2 regions of the Larsenimonas rhizosphaerae genome follow, and region 1 is predicted to be linked to the other one. Evidence: riboswitches for the same ligand, from Rfam matches in the RefSeq annotation. Region 1 holds a riboswitch; the other holds the start of a gene.
What was found. A riboswitch is a leader RNA that binds a small molecule or an ion and turns the genes downstream of it on or off. The one in region 1 is predicted to bind cobalamin.

Region 1 (10,376 bases):
CGTGAGCGATGGGCGGCAGGGTGTCATGGCTGCGTGAGTGATGATGAGCATGGCCCCTGATCTCGCCCTCCGGCAGGGGCGCGGCTTGCATACCCTGGCAGCCGCGTTTGGTCCGCATTTCACCGTGGCCGGGTAACAGGCCCGACATCGGGTAGCAGTGTCCATCCAGATCAGTGAGGGTCTGTTGCAGCAGTAGCATGCCCCCGCATTCGGCCAGAATGGGACGTCCGGCCTGATGATGGTCTGCCAGGGAGGTATGCAGCGCGGTATTGCTGCTCAGTGTGTGGGCATGAAGTTCGGGATAGCCGCCGGGCAGCCAGCAGGCATCTGCCTCAGGCAGGGCCTCGGTCAGGGGTGAAAAATACGATAGCCTCGCGCCCATGGCCTCGAGCAGCCGCAGGTTGGCTGCGTAGATAAAGCTGAAGGCCGCGTCTCGACCAACGGCGATATGGGTCCCTGACAGCAGGCGGGGCGGCGCGGGAATATGCTGATCCGTAAAACGGCACGCGGCCGGCAGGTCGGCCAGCGGGCTGTCGGCAAGGTGATCGGCGGCGGCGTCAAAGCGTGCATCAAGGGCCTCCTGCTCATCCGGCGGCACCAGCCCAAGGTGACGGGAGGGCAGTGCCAGCGCCTCCTCACGGGGGAGGTTGCCCAGCAGAGCGATATCCGAGGGCAGGCTGTGCTCGATCAATTCCCGGTGACGAAGGCTGCCCACGCCATTGGTGACGATACCGGCCAGATGGTGCCGGTTGTCTGCCGAGCGAGGCAGATGCTTGAGACCAAAGGCGACAGCGGCTACGGTCTGGGCCATCCCGCGTGCGTTGATCACCGCGACCACCGGAATATTGAAGGTGGCGGCCAGGTCCGCGCTCGAGGGCTGACCGTCGAACAGCCCCATGGCCCCTTCAATCAGAATCAGATCATGGTGTCTGGCGGCATCAAAGAGTTGTTGACGGCAGAATTCGGGGCCGGCCATCCATAGATCCAGCGGCTCCACCGGACCGCCGGCAGCGTGGGACAGGATCAATGGGTCGAGGTAGTCCGGGCCGGTCTTGAAGACGGCCACACGGCGACCCTGGCGGCGATGAAGGCGCGCCAGTGCCGCGGTCAGTGTGGTCTTGCCCTGACCGGATGCGGTCGAGGAAATAAACAGTGCCGGGCAGTCCACGTGGCGTTCACTCATCAGTATTCGATTCCCGGTTGTGCCTTGACGCCCTGGCGAAAGGCGTGGCGTTCATCATTGATGATGCTGATGGTATCGGCGCAGTCCTGCAGTTCTCGGGCCATGGTGCGACCGGTCACGATCACGTTCTGATGGCGAGGGCGCGCTGCGATCGCTCGGGCAACCCGTTCAGCCTCCAGATGGCCGTACTTGATCATGTAGGACAGTTCATCAAACAGCAGGAAATTGACCCGTTCATCCTGCAGGTAGCGTTCTGCCAGTGTCCAGGCCTCAAGGGCGGCCTGGCGGTCCTTGTCTGCATCCTGGGTCTCCCAGGTAAAGCCGTGCCCCATGACGTGAAATTCCACCTGCGGGTGATCCTTGAAAAACAGGTACTCGCCCGTGGCCTTGCGGCCCTTGATGAACTGGATTACTGCTGCGCGATGGCCGTGTCCCAGGCTTCGGGCCATGGTGCCGAAGGCCGAGCTGCTTTTGCCCTTGCCATTGCCCTTCATCAGAATAAGAACGCCTCGCTGCTCGGTGGCATTGGCAATGCGCTCATCGACGATGCGCTTCTTGGTCGCCATGCGCTGGCGGTAGGCATCGTCCTGGGTGTCGGTATCCGTCATTGCCGGGGCTCCTGCAGGGAAGTGGCGGCCATGGGCGTGTAAGCATCCAGCCGGGTGTAACGGGCACCGAGTTCGGTGGCCAGGGTGAGGCAGCGGCCGAGTCTGACCCGGCCCTGCTCGGTATCAATCAGCGTCATCTCGCCAGGCCAGGGACGCTGTGAAGGAAGCGCGGGGGCGCGACCATCGGTCAGTAACACGCTGTGTATGGGGCGAGGCATCTTCGCCTGCCAGCGGGTAATGCGCTGTCTGGCGGTGTCCAGCGCCTGCAGCAGTGGTGTGCCGCCGCCGGCATCGAGGCCGTCAAGCCAGACGGTGGGGTGTTTGGGCGGTCTGCCGGCAGGCCAGGCCCAGTGTACCCGGTTCTGGCCGAACCCGAGTACTGCCACGTGCTGGCGCCTTTTATAGGCCTGGTCAAACAGATCAGCCAGCAGGCCCTTGGTCTGAGCGAAGCGGGTGGCGCCCAACAGGGACGCTGAGCAGTCCAGCAGGATGAGCATCAGTGTCTTCTGCCCCTGACGTCTGGGATGGCGGTGCAGGGTAGGTGACGCATCCATGCGCCGTGACAGGGCCGTGCGGGCCCAATGGATAGCGCCCTGATGGTGTAGCCCCTGGCGTTTCTGGCCTCTGGCATTTCCCCCGGTTCGTGAACGCTCAGCCTGCGGTGAATGCTGGTCGGCAGGCGATGTTTCCGAGGTCGCCCGAGGCTGCCAGCGACGACGCTGACCGGTGGCTTGCCTCGTGGGGGGAAGGGCACCGCCCTGACCCTCTGCGTCGGGAGGCGCGTTTGAGTCCTGGGTATCCTTGCCTGGGTCGTTGGTATCCGGAGGGGCCGCGCCGGCAGTATCCTTGTCGCCCTTGTCGCCCTTGTCGCCCTTGTCGCCCTTGTCGCCCTTGTCGCCCGGGGTCTCCGGTGGCGGTGATGAGGTGCCGGAAGGCGGCTTCGGGGTAGTGCGACGGTGATCGAGTACCAGTGATTCCGTGGCATCCACATCTTCCCGGGTAACATGACCGCGACCCTGCCAGGCGGCGTGGGCGCAGCAGGCGCGCTGCCAGGCGATATCAGCGCGAACTCCTTCAACACCGGCACTCATGCACTGTTCAGCGATGTGCAGTTCCAGGGAGGAATCGAGTGTCACCCCTGACAGCATGGCGCGGGCCGTAGCGAGCCGTTCTGCAAGTGCCTGTTCCGTGGCACTGAAACCTGCGCAGAAATCGGCCGGGTCTTCATCAAAGTCGCGGCGGGCCCGGACAATGGCAACGCGTTCGGCTGCGGTCGGTTGTTCATCAAGGCTTACGCTCAGGCCGAAGCGGTCGGTCAGCTGCGGGCGCAGCTCTCCTTCATCCGGGTTCATGGTGCCGACCAGCAGAAAACGGGCCGGATGCTGGTGGCTGACGCCCTCGCGTTCAACGACATTGATGCCGGAGGCCGCCACGTCCAGCAGCTGGTCAACCAGGCTGTCAGGCAGCAGGTTGACTTCGTCCATGTACAGAATGCCCTGGTGGGCCTGCGCCAGTAACCCGGGCTGAAATCGGACGCCCTGACCGGACAGGGCATGATCAACGTCAATACTGCCGATCAACCGATCTTCACTGGCGCCCAGGGGCAACGTGACAAAGGCACCATCCTGGTGTGGCAGAAACGGTGTCATGCCTCGGGCGAGGGTTGACTTGGCGCTGCCTCGTGGTCCGCTGACCAGTACGCCACCCAGGCGAGGGTCCAGCAGGGCCAGTGTGAGGGCCAGCTTCAGGCGCGGCTGACCGATGACAGCGGTGAAGGGGAAGGCGAGAGGTTTACTCATGACGGTACCTCCGCCGAGTCGAACGCACCGCGCTGCAGAGCTGTTGCCCTGCCATGGTGAAATGGCCTGATATCATGATCGGTTCCCGCGCATCGCCCGTACGCGTTAAAGGTAGTGTCGAATGGAGTGCGCTCAGGCCGGTCTCCGGGCTTGCAGGGGCATGTTTCATGCGATGGCCTTCCCGCTTGATGGCAGTGACCTGTCGCGCCTTGCCTGCTTACCGTTGCGGGGACAGCAGTGAATTTGCATCACTTTCCCGATTATCCCGTCGCGTACGCCGGGCACCCGAGTGCAGGGCACCATCCTATGCAGGCCGGTGAGGGGAGTCAACGCGGTGACCATGGTTGTAAGCACCCGGGGGGGTTGGTATGTTTCAAGCGCTTTTCTTCCGCCGTCGAGACCCCCACCCATGTCCTTTACCATTTCGCTGCCCTCTGATGCGCACGATGCGCTCATTCAGGCTCGTATCGATAGCAAGACCAAACCGCCGGGCGCCCTTGGCATGCTGGAGCGTCTGGCCCTGCAGGCGGCCAGGGCGCTGGGGCCGGAGCAGCCTCGTGTCGAAAGGCCCCGCCTGCTTGTCTTTGCCGGTGATCACGGTGTGTCCGATGAGGGAGTCTCTATAGCACCTTCAATTGTCACTACCCAGATGGTGTCGAACTTTCTGGCCGGGGGCGCCAGTGTCAACGTGTTTGCCCGCCAGGCCGGGCTGCCGGTCACGGTAGTGGACTGCGGTATTCGGGTCCCGGTCGAGGATGAGCGGATCATCAATCATCGGCTGGGAGCGGGCACGGCGGCCATTCACCTCGCGCCAGCCATGAGTGAGGCGGCCATGCAGGAGGGGCTGGCCAATAGTCGCCGTCTGATCGGGACACTGAAGGCCGAGGGGACCAATGTCATTGCCCTGGGGGAAATGGGGATTGCCAATACGACGGCCAGTAGTGCACTGCTGGCTGCCCTGACTGGTGCTCCGGTCAGTGATTGCACGGGCCGTGGGACCGGCATTGATGCGCCGACACTGTTGCGCAAGAAGGCTGTCATTCGTCAGGCGCTGCAAAGACACCAGACGGCGCTGGATCAGCCGGAGACGTTACTGGCAACACTGGGTGGCTTCGAGATCGTCGGGCTGGTTGGCGCCATTCTGGCCGCTGCCGAAGCCGGCATGCTGGTACTGATTGATGGCTTCATTGTCACGGTTGCCGCGGCGGTGGCGTGCGCCATGGTACCTCAGGCACGGGCCTGGCTGATCTTCTCCCACTGCTCTGATGAACGCGGTCACCAACTGGCGCTGGACTGGCTGGAAGCCGAGCCATTGCTATCGCTGGGTCTTCGGATTGGCGAAGGCAGCGGGGCTGCCCTGGCTCTGCCACTGCTGCATGCCGCCCTGGCCTTTTATAACGACATGGCCACCTTTGAGCAGGCCGGGGTGACGGTGTGAGTGAAAAGGCGCCTACCGAGTGGCGCCGGCTGGGCTGGGCGCTAAGCTTTCTGACGCGGCTGCCTGCCATGACACAGGCAACGCCGCGTGGTAACGAGCTGGCCAGTTGCCCCCGTTATTTTCCGCTGATCGGCGCCGGACTGGGACTTCTGGCTGGAAGTATCATGCTGGCGGGGCAGGCCTTGTGGCCTGCGGCAGTAGCCGTACTGCTGGGGCTGGGCGTACTGATACTGGTTACCGGTGGGCTGCATGAAGATGGACTGGCCGATACGGTAGACGGTCTGGGTGGCGGCATGGATGTGACCGCCAGACTTCGCATCATGAAAGATAGCCGAGTGGGCAGTTACGGCGTGCTGGCGCTGGTGCTTAGCCTGATGCTTCGAGGCGTTCTGTTGACCCTGCTGGCCATGTTTTCGCCACTGGCCCTGCCAGGCATTCTGGTGGCCGGGCAGGGCGCCAGCCGTGCGCTGGCGGTATCGCTGATGCCGGCGCTGAATTATGTTCGCCTGGAGGATAGCAAGGTACGTGCCGTGACGCAGGAACTGGACCGACGATCACTATGGGTGGCGCTGGGTACAGGGGGGCTTTTACTGTGCCTCGGGCTGGGATTTAATGCAGCGCTGATCGTCGGGGTGGCGCTGGCCGTGCTGTGGTGGGGGCTGCGAAGCCTTTATTGTCGTCAGCTTGGGGGCTATACCGGCGACACGCTGGGAGCGGCGCAACAGGCTGCTGAACTGGTTATTTATCTGGTGGTGGCAGCATTATGGTTGAACTGATTCTGGGCGGCGCTCGAAGTGGTAAAAGCCGATTTGCCGAGCAGCGTGCCACGAAGGCGGCAGAGGCGGGCAAGGAAGTGGTGTACCTGGCGACTGCCACGGTAGGGCAGGACAGCGCGATGGCGGCGCGTATTGCACTGCATCGCGATCGGCGTCCGGCGTCCTGGGCCCTGCATGAACAACCACGAGACCTGCCCGAGGCACTGGATACCCTGATGGCGCCACAGCGACTGGTCCTGGTGGACTGCCTGACCCTGTGGCTGACCAATGAACTGCTGGCCGAGGCCGACATGTCTGATGCGCTTGACCGGCTTGATCAGGTGCTGCGCCGTGCCCGCGGCCAGGTTGTACTTGTCAGTAATGAAGTCGGTCAGGGGGTCGTGCCAATGAATGCTCTAAGCCGGCGTTTTGTTGATATCAGTGGTGAAGCTCACCAGCGAGTGGCGCAGTGTGCAACTTCGGTCTGGTGGGTGGTCGCCGGGCTGCCACAGTGCCTCAAGGGGCCGGTAAATGAGGAGCCATCCTGTTCATGAACGCTGCCATTGTCGATCTGGTGCGCCATGGCGCCTGTGAGGGCCCTGCCTGTCTGCGTGGCCACACGGATGTGTCGCTCAGTGCCGCAGGTCAGGCACAGATGGACAGTACCCTGGGGGTTCTGCCGCGGCCGCAGGCGCTTTTCAGCTCTCCGCTGATGCGTTGCCATGTGCCGGCACAGCGCTGGGCCGAGTACTGGGATATGCCACTTGATCACGTGGCCGCACTGGCGGAAATGAATTTTGGTGACTGGGATGGCGTGCCGCTGCCGGACCTTCATGCCCGCGCCCCGGAAGCGCTGGCTGCATTCTGGGCGCGGCCAGCCGCGGCGCCCCCTCCAGGGGCTGAGGGGCTGGCGGCATTCGAAGCCAGGGTCATGGCTGGCTGGCAGGCGTGTCTATCGAGCGATAGGGACTGCTCCCATCGTGTGATTATCACTCATGCGGGGGTGATCAAGGCACTGATGGCAACGCTTTTACAGCTTGGTCATACCGATGGATGCTATGTGCACGCGCTGGATATACCCTACGCCGGACTGGTAAGGCTTCGGCTGGACTGGCTTGAGGGTCGAACTGATCCGCTGGTTCGGCTGCTTCATCTGGGAATCGTTCAGGGAGCGATGCCCCTGCCGACTGATATAGTTGCTTAAATATACCGTTATCTTCGAGTAGATCACCATGTCCTTTCTGATTCTTTTCTTTGCCTTTCTGCTCGACCATACCCTGGGCGAACTCCGCCGCTGGCATCCGCTGGTAGGGCTGGGTAATGCCATCCTGGCCGTGGAGCGGCGGTTATATCGGCCCACACGGTGGGCCGGCGTACTGGCCGTGCTTGTACTGATGCTGCCATTGATGCTGCTGGGTATCTGGGTAGAGACCCTGCGTGACTCGTCCCCCACACTGTATGGCGTGATAGCGGTGGCTGTTGTGTATGTTGCGGTGGGTTGGCGCAGCCTCAAGCAGCATGCACGTCGGGTGGCAGGCCCGTTGCGCCGTGGCGAGCACGACCTGGCACGTCAGCGTCTGGCGCTGATTGTCAGCCGGGATACCGACTCACTGACGCCCTCGGAAGTGTCTGCCGCGACCACGGAATCCGTGCTGGAAAACGGCAGCGATGCCATTTTCGCGGTGGTGTTCTGGTTCATGGTGGCAGGTGTGCCAGGCGTTCTGGTTTACCGGCTGGTCAATACGCTGGACGCCATGTGGGGGTACCGGACACGTCGTTACGTGGCATTCGGCTGGGCTGCTGCACGGCTTGATGACGTGCTGAACTTTATACCGGCGCGACTGGTGGTCGTGAGTTATGGGGTGGCAACCCGGTCCTGGTGGCGCTTTCGTCAATCCATGGCCTGTGCCCTGCAGCAGGGACGAGGCTGGAAGAGCCCGAACGCCGGTCCGGTCATGGCAGCGGGTGCGGGGGCATTGAATGTCGTTCTGGGCGGTGACATGCCTTACCACGGCCGGGTGCAGTCACGGCCGGTGCTCGGGGTAGGGGATGCGCCCTCTGCCGGCACCATTGAAGCGGCCTGCAGGCTGGTCAACCGTACCGTGATTGTCTGGATGCTGGTGGTAGCTGCGCTGGGCGCCGTCGGAGTCGGCCTGTGACGCCCGCACCGACTCATGGTGGCAACCTCGAGGCAGCCATCCGTCGATTCGGCGGTGCCCCGTCGGACTGGCTGGATCTGTCTACGGGGATCAACCCCCGACCTTACCCGTGCACGCCGTTGACGGCGGCCATGCTGCATCGTCTGCCGGAGACACCGGAGGCACTTGAGGCCGTGGCCCGTTCGTATTACGACGTGTCAGATGTCGTGGCGGTGCCCGGCTCACAATGGGCCATCACGGAGCTGCCCCGACTCGTGCCGCCCGGGCGCGTGATGGTTCACTTTCCCGGCTACGCAGAGCATGGCTTTCGCTGGCAGGCAGCGGGGCACGAGGTGGTGACCTGTGCTGCTGAAGCAACCGTGGATGAGCTGATGGCCATGGCCGAGCGGTGGCGCGCATCGGCCATTGTACTCGTCAACCCCAATAATCCCGGGGGCGGATGTATTGCCGATGAGGATATAGAACGTCTGGTGCCGGCCTGTCAGGCTGCCGGGCGGCTTCTGGTGATTGATGAGGCCTTCATGGATGTTCATCGCGGCGCAGTACCAGCCGCTCTTCAGGCGCCTGGTGTACTGGTGCTGCGCTCGTTCGGAAAGTTTTTCGGCCTGGCCGGGGTGAGGCTGGGATTTGTGACCGGTGATACGGCGTTATGTGAGGCATTGCGTGCTTGTCGTGGCCCCTGGGCATTGACGACAGCAGCCCTTGTTACCGGTCTGGAAGCGCTGTCGGATACATCATGGCAGCGCAGAATGAGACTCCAGCTGGGGGAGTGGAGTCGTGCCCAGAGTGGTGCCTGGCAGAGGTTGTGGCAGCACGAGGCCGTCGATATTCGCAGCAGTGTGCTCTTTACCACGGCTCGCCTTGCAACAGCACGTGCATGGGGGTGGCAATCTGCACTGGCGGCACAGCGCATCTGGGTGCGTTGCTGGCCGGTCGATGAGCATACGGCGTTGCTTCGGGCCGGGTTGATCGATCCTGCCTGCGGTCTTCAACAGGATCATTTTCATGCCGCACTGGCGACACTGAAGCATGATCCTGACAGTGTTGCTGACCAAGAGGCATGTCATGAGCAGAAATAATGCGTTCAGTGCCGAGGAGCAGGCGGCTGTCTATCGAGCCATTTTCGAGCGTCGTGACATGCGCCATTTTCTGCCTGATCCGGTACCGGAGAAGGTCATGCTACGGCTGCTTGAGGCTGCTCATCACGCGCCAAGCGTGGGCTATATGCAGCCATGGCGGTTTGTGCGGGTGACATCCGACGTGCTCAGGGATCAGTTGGCGTGTCTGGTGGATGAAGAGCGCATGTGTACGGCGGCAGCACTGGGAGAGCGTGGTGAGGACTTCATGGCGCTCAAGGTCGAGGGAATTCGGGAGTGTCCCGAGCTGTGGGTCATGGCGCTGGCGGATCAGCGTGAACATCATATCTTTGGGCGTCGTACCATGCCGGACATGGATCTGGCATCCGCGAGCTGTGCCATTCAGAACATGTGGCTGGCCGGGCGGGCCGAAGGAGTAGGGCTGGGGTGGGTATCGCTGTTTGACCCGGTACGGGCAGGCGCACTGATTGGCGCCCCGCAGGGCAGCCGCGTCATGGCCATTTTATGCATGGGGCAGGTAGAGGCCTTCTACGACAGGCCCATGCTGGATAGCCTGGGCTGGGACAAGCGCCGTGTCCTGTCGACGCTTGTCGCGGATAATCGCTGGCCTTCAGCCAGCCAATGATCAGCTGTCCTTTTTGGTCTTGCTGTCGCCCTTGCTCGTGTCCTTGTCGAGCAGGTCCGCGACTGACTGGAGTACCCATTTCGGCTGGAACGGATAACGGGCAATTTCGGCGTCATCGGCAATACCGGTCATGACCAGCACGGTATGCAAGCCGGCTTCGATGCCTGCTACCACGTCGGTATCCATTCGGTCACCGATCATGGCCGTGCGCTTGGAATGGGCACCAAGCTTGTTCATGGCCGAGCGGAACATCATGGGGTTGGGCTTGCCGATCACGTAAGGCTCGCGCTTGGTCGCGCTGGTAATCATGGCGGCCACGGCGCCGGTGGCCGGCAACGGCCCTTCGGCGCTAGGGCTGGTGACATCCGGGTTGGTGGCAATGAAGCGGGCGCCGGCATTGATCAGGCGGATGGCCTTTGTCAGGGCCTCAAAGGAATAGGTACGGGTTTCGCCCAATACGACAAAATCCGGGTCCACATCGGTCATCACAAAGCCGGCTTCATGCATGGCGGTGGTGATGCCTGCCTCGCCGATCACGAAGGCGGAGCCGCCGGGCGCCTGATCCTTCAAAAAGGCTGCGGTGGCCAGCGCCGAGGTCCAGAGCTGTTCTTCCGGTACATTGATGCCACTTCGGGCCAGGCGAGCACTCAGGTCTCTGGGGGTGAAAATGGAATTGTTGGTCAGGACCAGAAAGGGCTTTTTCTGGCGATGC
Region 2 (10,376 bases), on a different contig from region 1:
ATCTGTGCCCTGCGGGGCTGACTGTTCAAGCGGTATCGAGCCTTCCCCGCCCCACAATAGCAGGATCTTCGGCACGTTCGGCATCTGCTGCTGCAAGGCCTCAAGGCTTGGCTTTTCAAATGTCTGCAGGATGACGCGGCTTGGCGTATAGGCAACATTGACTGCCCCATTGGACTCACCGGCCGGTTGTGTTCCGGCCTGTGGCCCAATCCAGTCGTGGGCCTGCAGGTACTGCTTCAAATCCTTCTCGATGCCCGGAAACAGGGTAGGCACCTTGGTCTCGATATAAAGCCCGGGGTGGTTGCTGCCCCCCTCGGCAATATCACGAATCTCATCCAGCGTCATGATCTTCAGGCCCTTGAAGCCTGGTCGGGCCCGGTCCGGGTAGGCCGTGTTGAACCAGCTGCCGGCATCCAGCTGCTTGAGTTCGGCCAGGGTGAACTGGCTGACCGGGGCATCGGCGCGGTCCGGAAACACCTCGGCCACATTGGTGGTGCGCTGCAGGGTGTTGTCGTGAAGGGCAACCAGGTGGCCATCCCTTGTGCGCTGTAAATCAAGTTCCAGATAGTCGGCACCCAGGTCACGCGCGAGCAGGTAGGCCGGCCGCGTGGATTCCGGGGCGTTGAAGGAGTCGCCACGATGGGCAATGACCGCCGGGTCGGGTATGCCGAGGGCGGCGCTGGTCTGCGCGGAGGATGAGGCGTCCCTGGTCTCGTCGGCCAGGGTGGGTGTGGCAGAAAGCGCTGCAGTGATGGCCATGGCCAGCAGTGAGGTACGGGCGATCGGGTGACGTGAAGGCATACAGGTTCCCTGAATGTTTTCATGAATACCGGTCGGGATATCCGGCCGGCATGTTCAGTATGGCTGTCTCTTTGCGGCTTGCCTGGTCCGAAGGTCTGCACCGGGTTTTTCGACATGCTCGGGCAGTGTCATGCAGTGTTCATCATGGGTGTGTCATCTCGATGACGCTGCCCATGCACATGCGAGTGAATGCTCGCCAGCGCGGCTGTAGGCGGGCGCTAGCCATTCGACGGCGTCAGGGTCATCACGTGATCCGGTTTTTCGGCCTTGTAGGTCTCTCCGACCTTCTTGATCGGCTGCTTGAGTGTGAGCCAGGCGTGCTGGCCATTCGGCGAGAGTGCCAGGCTGTTGGGCATGGCGGCCTCCAGCGGGAGTTGCCCCGTGAGCGTCAGGTCATCGGTATCGATGATCGAGAGTGTCTTCGCGTCACGCTGGCTTACCAGCAGGCGATGCGCCGGACCATCAAGGGCCGCGGCCAGACTGTCGCCGCCCAGGTCGATCGAGGCGATCTGTTTACCGGTGGTGGTATCCAGTACGGTCACGGCATCACTTTTGGCGTGGGTCACGAACAGGTGGTGTGCGGCCTTGTCGAACGCCAGGTTGAGCGGGCTCCTGCCGCCGGTAGGCCATTGATCGACGATCGTGTTGTGGGCCGTGTCCACCACGCGCACCGCGTTGTCCTTGTAGGTCGACACGAACAGGCGGTCGTTTTCGGCATCGAGCGCGAGCCCGGTGGCCCACTCGCCGAACCCGGTGACAGTCTTTTCGAGCGAGAAGCGTTGGGTATCGACGACCCACAGCACGCTGTCAGTGCCGACGCCCGAGATATAAAGCGTCTGGCCATCAGGGGAAAGCACCAGCTGGCGCGGGTTGGGGCCGAACGGCTTCTCTTCCCCCTCGGCCGGTTCAGGGGCGGGCCTGGCCAGTTGCAGGGTATCCGTGTCGCCTGTGTCGAGGTTCAGACGAATAAGGCTCTGATCGAGTGTATCGCCCAGATACAGGGTCCTGCTGGCATCATCGAGTACCAGTCCGAAGGCCTTGCCCGGCAGCGCCCAGCGTTTTTGAATGTCGAGCGTCGTCGGATCGAGCTGGTAGACCATGCCCCTGGCACCCTCGTCGAACCCGCCGGCGCTGGCCACGAACACCGCATTCATCGAGGGGCTATAGGCCAGCTCATACAGTGCATGGCCCAGCGCCCGGTCGGTGCGCACCTGCCAGCCGGCCGTGGGCATGGTGCGGCTTTCGGCGGTATCTGGTGACGTGGTCTGATCGGCTGCGGCTGCGGGTAGCGTCCAGAGCGGCAGGGCAACAAAAGCCCCTAGAACCAGCGCGCGTGGGGTGGAGATGGGCATGGTGACTCCCTGTGATGATGAATTTAAACGCGTATGATAGTCATTGTTAAATTATAATGATTCTCATGAATGATAAAGGGTTCCGGCGTTGTTTTCATCCGAGGCACCAAAAAAACGCCCGCAGTGGCGGGCGTTGTGTGAGAGGCAGGCACGGGCGTTTATGCCCTCAGGCCGGATTGAGCAGCCGTCGTGTAAACAGCGGGGTGGCAGACAGCCGGTGCAGGCGTTTGGCCGTTGCCAGTACCCCGAGATCAATCAACGGCTCCACCAGGATGACTGACATGTAGGCCACGCCGAAGCTCGCAATACTGGCCACGTGCTCGAGCCCCTGGCCGTATACGGCCCAGAAGGCTACCCAGGCCACGATGCCCCCCTGATAGGCCGTTGAAAGCTTCAGCGCCTGGGTGTAAGTGAGCTCGGTGTAGCGCGTTCCCCTTGCAATGATACGTCCGGCCAGCACATGGATACCCCAGAGCGGTATCAATAGCGTGGTGACGTTCATGCCGTACTGAGGCAGATCAAACGGAGCGAAAAGCAGCCCCTGCAGCAAAAGCCCCGCTGCCAGCCCAATGGCCGTCGGGCCTGCACCAAACAGCAGGAAAAGCGTAGAGCCTAGAATCAGGTGGACTTCCGATACTCCCACCGGATGGTGAGGCAGTACCTGAAAGAAGCCGAAGACCAGCAGGGTAGCCAACAGGCTACGAGGCACCATGCCGATCAGCCCTCCATCACGGCTGATGGTCTGCCAGGCCATGCGTGCGGCGATGCCCAGCGCACCGGCGGCTGTCGCATAACTGAGCATCAGTTTGGCGCCGGTCACTACACCGGGTTCGATATGCATATCATCTCCTTGTCTGCACCCACCGTGCAGTCGTGTGGTCAGGTGGTTATCCGGCAGGTTTCCTGGCTTGTGCGTCCTGGCCCGTTTCATCCTTCCCGGCCTGTGCGCCAGTGGGTACATGAAAGGGCTCGTCACTTACAGTTGCGGGGGCAGCCACGGTCTTTCACCGCGTTCCCTTTTCAGTTCAGCGGGCTGAACCACCGGATGAACCAGAGCATACGTGCATCGGTCAGGATGAGCACGCCTGTTGATACCCGGGTGATTCCGGTAATGATTGATGTCAGGAAAATGCTGCGCTGCCGAGTCTCGACGCGGCAGCGAACCGGAGGGCCGCACCGGTCAGTCGGCCCTGAAGCGGTAATCCTCAAGCCCGGCGGTGTCGACCGGCATGGAAAAGAGCGAGCCGGACAGCGGCGCCTGCTGCAGGGCCTCGTCACTCATGTGCTGCCGTGCGGTGGTCACAAACAGCGTGCGGCGGTCTTTGCCGCCGAACGCCACTTTGGTGGGTTGCGGTACCGGCAAGGGATGGTGGGACAGCAGCGCGCCTTCCGGCGACAGTTCGATCACGGCACTGCCGGCATACAGGGCACACCAGTAGTGGCCGTTCCGGTCGACCGCGGCGCCATCCGGGTAGCCTTCAATGCCCAGGGTATCGAGGTCCACCCAGGGCGTTGCCGGGCCAATCCTGCCGGTATCAAGGTCAAAGGCGTGGCGGTCAATGCGTCGATGAGGGGAGTCTGCATGGTACAGCCAGCGCTGGTCCGGGCTGAATGCAAGGCCGTTGGCAATGGTGATGCCCTCAAGGTGCTGTTCAATGCTCTGCTGGTAGCTGAACAGGGCGCCAACGGGGTCGGACTCACCATCGTGCTTGGTACCGACCCAGAAACGTCCGCGCGCATCACAACGCCCGTCATTGCACCAGCTCACGTTCGAGTCCTGCGGACCATCAACGAGGCAGTGCTGTTTCCGGCCCTCGGCATCCAGCCGCCAGAGCCCTGAGCGGGTGGCAGCCACAAAGCCGCCATCGTCGTGCAGGGCAACGCAGGCCAGGGGTTCGTCAATGGTGGTGTAGTCGGGCGCCGACTCGCCCGGGTCAAGCCAGTACAGCCGACCTTCCCGAATATCCACCCAGTAAAGTCGAGCCGTGGCATCGTCCCAGAACACGCCTTCGCCCAGCGTCATGGTTAATCGACAGTGCAGCGTCAACATGGTGAACTCCCTTGTTCGGCGAGTGATCTAGTCGTGAAAGGCATCAACGATCACGCGCTCGCCCATCATGAAGGCATCGGCCACATGGCGGAACGGGCGAATGTCCACATCGCACATGCCGGCACGGATCAGCTCGGCGAAGTGACGATACAGCCCGACATATTCAACGTCGTCACCATCAAGTACCAGCTCGTCATCGATGAACAGCTTGCTGCCCCCTTCATCCAGCACCAGTGTGCCATCGCGAGTCTCCACCGTGATGCGCCATGTCTGAGGGCCGGTCTGGCGCCAGTCAAGGTCGGCATGGATCGGTGTGTCGTTGGCGTCGGTGAAATCGAGGGTGGCGCCAATCGGGGCCTGATGGTTTTCAGGGACTTCAAGTCGCGCCCTGGTCAGGAAGAAATCCATCGGCAGGATGTGGGTCACGATCGACAGGGCATTGATGCCCGGGTCAAACACGCCCAGCCCACCGGGCTGCCAGATCCATTCCTGGCCGGGGTGCCAGGTCCGAACATCTTCACGCCATTGAATATCGACACGGGTGATGCTGCGGCCGACAAGCCATTCGCGTGCCTGAGCGACACCGGCGGCTTCGCGGGCATGCCAGCTGGCATACAGGGTGACGCCTGCCTGATGAGCGCGACGATACAGGTCTTCGACTTCGCTCAGTGTGACGCCGGGCGGTTTTTCCAAAAAGACATGGCGACCGGCCTCTATGGCGCGCCGCGCCTGGCCATAGCGCACCTGGGGCGGTGTGCACAGGGAGATGGCCTGCAGTTCGTCATTGCCGGCGAGCATCTCGTCCAGATCATTGAAGGTGGTGATGCCGTCAAGCGTGGCGTTGCGGCTGGCACCGGCGACCAGGGTAAATTCGTCGCAATGGGCGAGGGCGGGAATATGCTGGTCACGGGCAATCTTGCCGATCCCGACGAGGCCGATGCGTATGGGCGCTGACATGAAGCTATCTCCTGGCTGATTGGGGCGCCTCGATAGAGTAGCGGCTTAAGCAGGCCTGCACACACAACGTTAGTCTATAGAGACGTTGTATGTGCCTGTTACGCGGGCAGGATTATCGCCTGCCCCGGGTCATCAGTCGGTGGAGTAGCGAGTGCCGCCGGAGGCACTCTGACCTTCGGGGCAGGGGCGATCGGTGGTTGATAGGGTGCGTCCGCCGGACCCTTTGCAGATGGTGCTCCTGTTGGGTATTCCGTCGTAATCCTCGAGGTGGTAGTTGTCCGGCACGTAGTTGGATCGCCAGTGTTCCGTGTCGGGGGCGATGAGTACATTGGCCTCGATGTGTGGGCGCCTGTCGCGATCATGATGCGCTGACTGTCCCTGGTTCGAGATGCTGTGCTGCCGTTCGATAATGACCGTCTCGGCCATGCTCGGCAGGGCCGGGCCGAATGTCAGGGCCGCGACCAGCAGGCGGCAGGGAAAATGGCGCATGAACTCACTCCTTGAAGGTATCCCCTTGATATCGGCCGAACGCGCCTCGGGTACAGCCTTGTCCGCCGGGCCACGTTTGTTGCCCGGCGCAGGGCGTTACGGGGGCGTCATCGCAAGCGGTGGTGCCGGAATGACACTCACCCCGTAGGATGAGGCGGGGCACGTCTCCAGCGCGGCGGCGGGTATCAGTGCCCAGTCATCTCCCCCGTGGGTCAGGCGATGTGATCGTGTGGGGTCGACGCACGGATGATCATCAAGTTCATGATAGTCCACCAGCATGAAGCGTGAGGCAGGGGCCTGGCGTATCCAGCCACTGAAGCGTTCGAACTCTTCATCACTGCCGGCGTGGATGCCGGCAGTGACCACCGGCTGACGTGCTTCGAGCATGGCGGATTCATTGTTGGTGGACAGGGCCAGCGTACTCCGAGCGCCGGTCACGGCGACCACCTCACGCATCAGTGACGCTGCCGAGCGGGTCGTATCCATCTGGGCATACCCCACCAGTGACCAGCCCAGCCAGCACAGAAGTATCCACGGGGTGTACAGCATCAGCCCCTGCCTGGGGCGAATGAACAGCGCCAGACCCAGTGTCAGGGCACCGGTCACGCCCCACCAGGCCCAGGGAGACAATCCTTCCTCGGCGGCCAGTCGGGTAAGTGAAGGCAGGCCGGCGGCGCCGAGCAGGCCCACAAGCCCCAGCACCGCTCCTCCTGTCATGGCCAGCCACCAGCACAGCCGGTTGGGCCATGCGGCTCGTAACAGACCGGGGAGCAGGGGAGCCAGTATCAGAATCAGCAGCGGCGCTGTCGGCGTCATGTAGACGCCGCGCTTGCCAGGGCTCATTGAGAAAAACAGCAGCATCAGGCCGAGCATCGACATCGGCAGCCACACTCGTGCATCAGCGCGTCGGACGCGGCGCCACAGGGAGGGTGCCACCCAGGGCAGGGTCAGGGTCCAGGGCAGCCAGGCCCAGGGCAGCACGTCAACAATAAAGTACCAGGCAGGTTGCACATGAGCCCAGGAGTCGGCGTAGCGCTGGCCGGTCTGCTTGAACAGGATATTGTCGCGGTAGGCAGCGAGGGCCGGGTCCGGATGCAGCCAGGTGGTGTAGATCACCATCGGCACGACCCACAGTGAAAGCGTCAGAACCAGAAGGCCGAGGCCGCCGGCCAGCTCTTTTGCCTTCAATGGGTGAGGCCGCCATGGCCCGGCGGGCCTTCGCCAGTGCAGCAAGGCCCAGGCGGGCAGCATCAACAGCGGGAGGAATCCGACCCCCTTGGTCATGATGCCAAGTCCCATGGCGATAAAGCCCGTATACCACCAGCGACGAGCCGGTCCCAGCAGGGCATGACGCAGCAGCCCGTAAACGCCAAGGGTGATGAAGAAGGTCACGGTCATGTCGATCTGGGCACTTTTGGCCTGCAGGGTAAACTGCGTCGTGATCAACAGGGCCATACCGGCCAGAAGGCCGATGCGCGCGCCATAAAGGCGACGGGCAAGGTCTGCCACCAGGGCCTGGGTACCCAGCCCGGCGAGCAGTGAGGGCAGTAGAAAGGCCTTCGGGTTGCCGGTAACAAGCTGTGCCAGCGCGACCAGCCAGAAGTACAGCGGGGGTTTGTCCGGGTACAGTTCTCCGGCGCGGTGCGGTATCAGCCACTGGCCGGTCGATAGCATTTCCCGAGCGATCAGAACGTAACGGGGTTCATCCGGTGACCAGGGATGGCGCAGCCCCAGTCCGGCGCCAAGCACCAGCAGGCTGATCAGACCAAGGCACCACCAGTGGAGGGGTGTGACGCGGGGGATATGAGCTCTGAAGGCCGGGCGGACAACCATGACCGGAATACCCTTGTGAACGTGGACATCAAGGGTATCCCGTCTGGCTTACGTGTTTATTAACGCAGGTTACCAGCCCCAGAACATCAGCCACCAGGCATACAGAATTACGCTGATCGTTACGCCCAGACCGGCCAGGGCGGCCAGCCGGGGCAGCAGGGCCTGACGATAGCGTCCCGTGATGCGATATCCCAGGTACAGGCTCCACAGGCTGCCGCCGGCGAGCAGCGCCGCTCTGAGGTCGTTGATCCAGTAAAGCGTCAGACCGTCGCCGCGCAACAGGGTGACGGTAGTGGCGGAGAGCCCTAGAAATACGCCCAGCCCGCCCAGCGGGATCAGTGCATGAGCCAGATGCCACAGCCGCTGGGTAGACCAGCCGCCCAGCAGGCGATTGGCCAGACAAAGCGTCAGGCTCAGCACGCTGCCCATCACCAGCGCCGTGGCCAGGATATAGGTGATCAGCATGGCGCCATCGAGCAGATTGAACACGTCATTCTGCTCGGGGTAGTTGGTCAATATCCACCAGGGGGCGGTGGTGGTCAGCGGCCACATGATGTCGTGATTGACCAGCCAGACCGCGCAGGCCTGCTTGAGGCTCACAAACCAGGGGCTGGCCGACCAGTGGAAGGCGCCAATGGCCACGCCGAACAGCCCGAACAGCAGCAGGATGAACTCTTCACGAGTCGCCCGTGTCGCGCTTTCCTGCACGATATCCTCGGACGAGGAACGAGTCTTCAGCGAAATGGCATTCTTGTGGCCGCTGCACTTGCCGCACATGTGACAGGCGCTGGCAGTCTGCAGCTGCTTGAGTGGCACCAGCGGCGGGCAGTGCACGCTTTCATGACGAATGGGCTGGCCGGCATGCTCCCTGTTGAACGCCGTCCAGGCGCGCTGGTCGGTACGAAAATGCACCGGGGCAAGCTTGGACAGCAGCATGAACACGCCGTTGACCGGGCACAGATGACGGCACCAGACGCGGGTGCCACGCCCGTAGATCAGCCCGACAATGATGGCTGCTACGGTCGAGCCGCCCAGCACGGCCAGCGCCCCGGTAGGGTACTGGTAAACGCTGGCCATCTGACCGTACAGGGTGGTGCCCAGAAAGCCGACAAACGGCCAGCCCTGCCAGCGCAGCCATTTAGGGATGGCGCGGCCAAGGCCGACGCGGCTGGCCGCCTCGGTCAGCGTGCCTTCGGGGCAGAAAATACCACACCATACCCGGCCCAGCAGCACCATGCTGATCAATACAAACGGCCACCAGAGCCCCCAGAATACAAAGGCGGCAAACACGGTCAGGTTGGTCAGGATGTGGTCCTGATAGTCAGGCAGCGGCAGCAGGGCGGGCACGATCAGCAGAAAGGCATACAGACCCACCACCACCCACTGGATCAGCTGGATGGGCCGCCGGTGACGGCGCATCCAGAGCCCCAGGGCGGCCAGTCGGTTGACCTTCGGTGGGGCTGCGCCGGCACATCCCCCCATCAGACGCCCCCCTGCGCAGCCACCTGCAGCCGCTGCTGGCGGCGCTTCTGCCAGGAGAGCAACCCGAGTACCGTAACCCAGTAAAGGCCGAAGGCAATGACCATGGTTTCAGCCGGCCAGGCGCGATAGCCCGCGAAGGTGGCCAGCAACCCACCGACGCCTGCGCTGTCGTCCAGCCAGGCGCTGGTATCCCACAGCGGGTCCATGCCGGTGGGCAGGGCGCCGAGGCCCATCAGCTTTTCAACGCCACTGATCAGCAGCGAGCAGGCCAGCAGTAACAGCAGGGTTTCGGTAATGCGGAAAAACCATTTCCACGAAAACACCCGTGAACCCAACTGCATGAGGAAAAAGGTCACCAGGGCTAGGCCGAACCCGCTGGCAGCGGCGCTGACAAAGCTCCACAGCCCGCCCATCTGAAGCTGGGCCATGCCCATGCCATACAGAAAGACCACCGTTTCGCTGCCTTCGCGGGCCACCGCGATGGCCACCAGCACGGCAATGCCCCAGAAGCGGGTCTGCTGGACGGCGTTTTCAAGTCCCTCGTGCAGCTCGCGCTTCAGGTGCCGGGCGTGTACCCGCATCCAGAGCACCATTTGTACGATCAGGGCGCAGGCAATCAGTACCATCGTTGCCTGAAAGATGTCCTGCGAGTCGCCCTGCAGCCAGCTGTCGGCCTGCATCAGCGCTGCACCGACAATACCGGCCAGCCCCAGCCCGGCCAGCACCCCCAGCCACAGATAGCGCAGGCCGATGCGCGAGTCGGCCTGCCTGAGCCAGGCGTACACGATACCGACGATCAGGATGGCCTCGACGCTTTCACGCCAGACAATGAATAGAACCTGCTCCCACATGGTAAGGGATTCTCCTTCCGGCACGGTCAATGGAAATCATGCGCACGTCTTCTTCACGCCGGTCGGCGCTTACTCCGCCACCAGGGTGCCGCGTGCGTCAGGGAGATGGAACTCATCGAAAAAGTCGTATTCGCCCGGCTTGAGCGGATGAACCACGACAAAGGAGCTGACGCCAGGCCCCATCACCTTTTCCTTGCGCAGCGATGTGCTTTCGAACTCGACCGGCGTGTTGCCGGTATTGTGCAGCTCGATCTTGAACCGCTCACCGGCCTTGACGTGCAGGGTCTGCGGCGTCAGCTCCCCGTTGTGAAGCGTCAGGGTGTATGAAGGCAGGGCGGCCTGGGCCAGCGCTGGTACGGCCAGCAGTACCGGAAGTGTCAGAAACAACAGGGCTTTCATTGGTGCACTCCTGAAAAGGGATCGCGCCCGGCAGTCGGGCGCGGCGAAGACTCAGTAACCGCCTTTCTTGCCTACACCTGCATAGGTGAAGTCATACTCCACGGTGATGGGGTCGTACCATGCACCGACACCGGTTTCCTTGTCGACATGGCGCTGCATGTC

Region 2: another riboswitch for cobalamin. It lies ahead of OQ287_RS08505 (energy-coupling factor ABC transporter permease); the one in region 1 lies ahead of OQ287_RS02965 (ATP-binding protein).

The regions. Positions count from the first base shown of each region.
Region 1 is NZ_JAPIVE010000001.1:642,231-652,606, forward strand. Features, by position in the region: gene OQ287_RS02955 (cobyrinate a,c-diamide synthase) at 1-1,183, opposite strand, end outside; gene cobO (cob(I)yrinic acid a,c-diamide adenosyltransferase) at 1,183-1,791, opposite strand; gene OQ287_RS02965 (ATP-binding protein) at 1,788-3,590, opposite strand; cobalamin riboswitch at 3,709-3,894, opposite strand; gene cobT (nicotinate-nucleotide--dimethylbenzimidazole phosphoribosyltransferase) at 4,000-5,028, shown strand; gene OQ287_RS02975 (adenosylcobinamide-GDP ribazoletransferase) at 5,025-5,804, shown strand; gene cobU (bifunctional adenosylcobinamide kinase/adenosylcobinamide-phosphate guanylyltransferase) at 5,792-6,337, shown strand; gene OQ287_RS02985 (histidine phosphatase family protein) at 6,334-6,987, shown strand; gene cbiB (adenosylcobinamide-phosphate synthase CbiB) at 7,016-7,942, shown strand; gene OQ287_RS02995 (threonine-phosphate decarboxylase) at 7,939-9,021, shown strand; gene bluB (5,6-dimethylbenzimidazole synthase) at 9,008-9,664, shown strand; gene OQ287_RS03005 (HAD-IIA family hydrolase) at 9,665-10,376, opposite strand, start outside.
Region 2 is NZ_JAPIVE010000002.1:437,418-447,793, forward strand. Features, by position in the region: gene OQ287_RS08495 (glycerophosphodiester phosphodiesterase) at 1-801, opposite strand, end outside; gene OQ287_RS08500 (YncE family protein) at 1,020-2,153, opposite strand; gene OQ287_RS08505 (energy-coupling factor ABC transporter permease) at 2,320-2,994, opposite strand; cobalamin riboswitch at 3,030-3,214, opposite strand; gene OQ287_RS08510 (SMP-30/gluconolactonase/LRE family protein) at 3,334-4,203, opposite strand; gene OQ287_RS08515 (Gfo/Idh/MocA family protein) at 4,231-5,160, opposite strand; gene OQ287_RS08520 (hypothetical protein) at 5,293-5,649, opposite strand; gene OQ287_RS08525 (ArnT family glycosyltransferase) at 5,746-7,482, opposite strand; gene OQ287_RS08530 (4Fe-4S binding protein) at 7,552-8,964, opposite strand; gene OQ287_RS08535 (FTR1 family iron permease) at 8,964-9,815, opposite strand; gene OQ287_RS08540 (cupredoxin domain-containing protein) at 9,885-10,214, opposite strand; gene OQ287_RS08545 (iron transporter) at 10,266-10,376, opposite strand, start outside.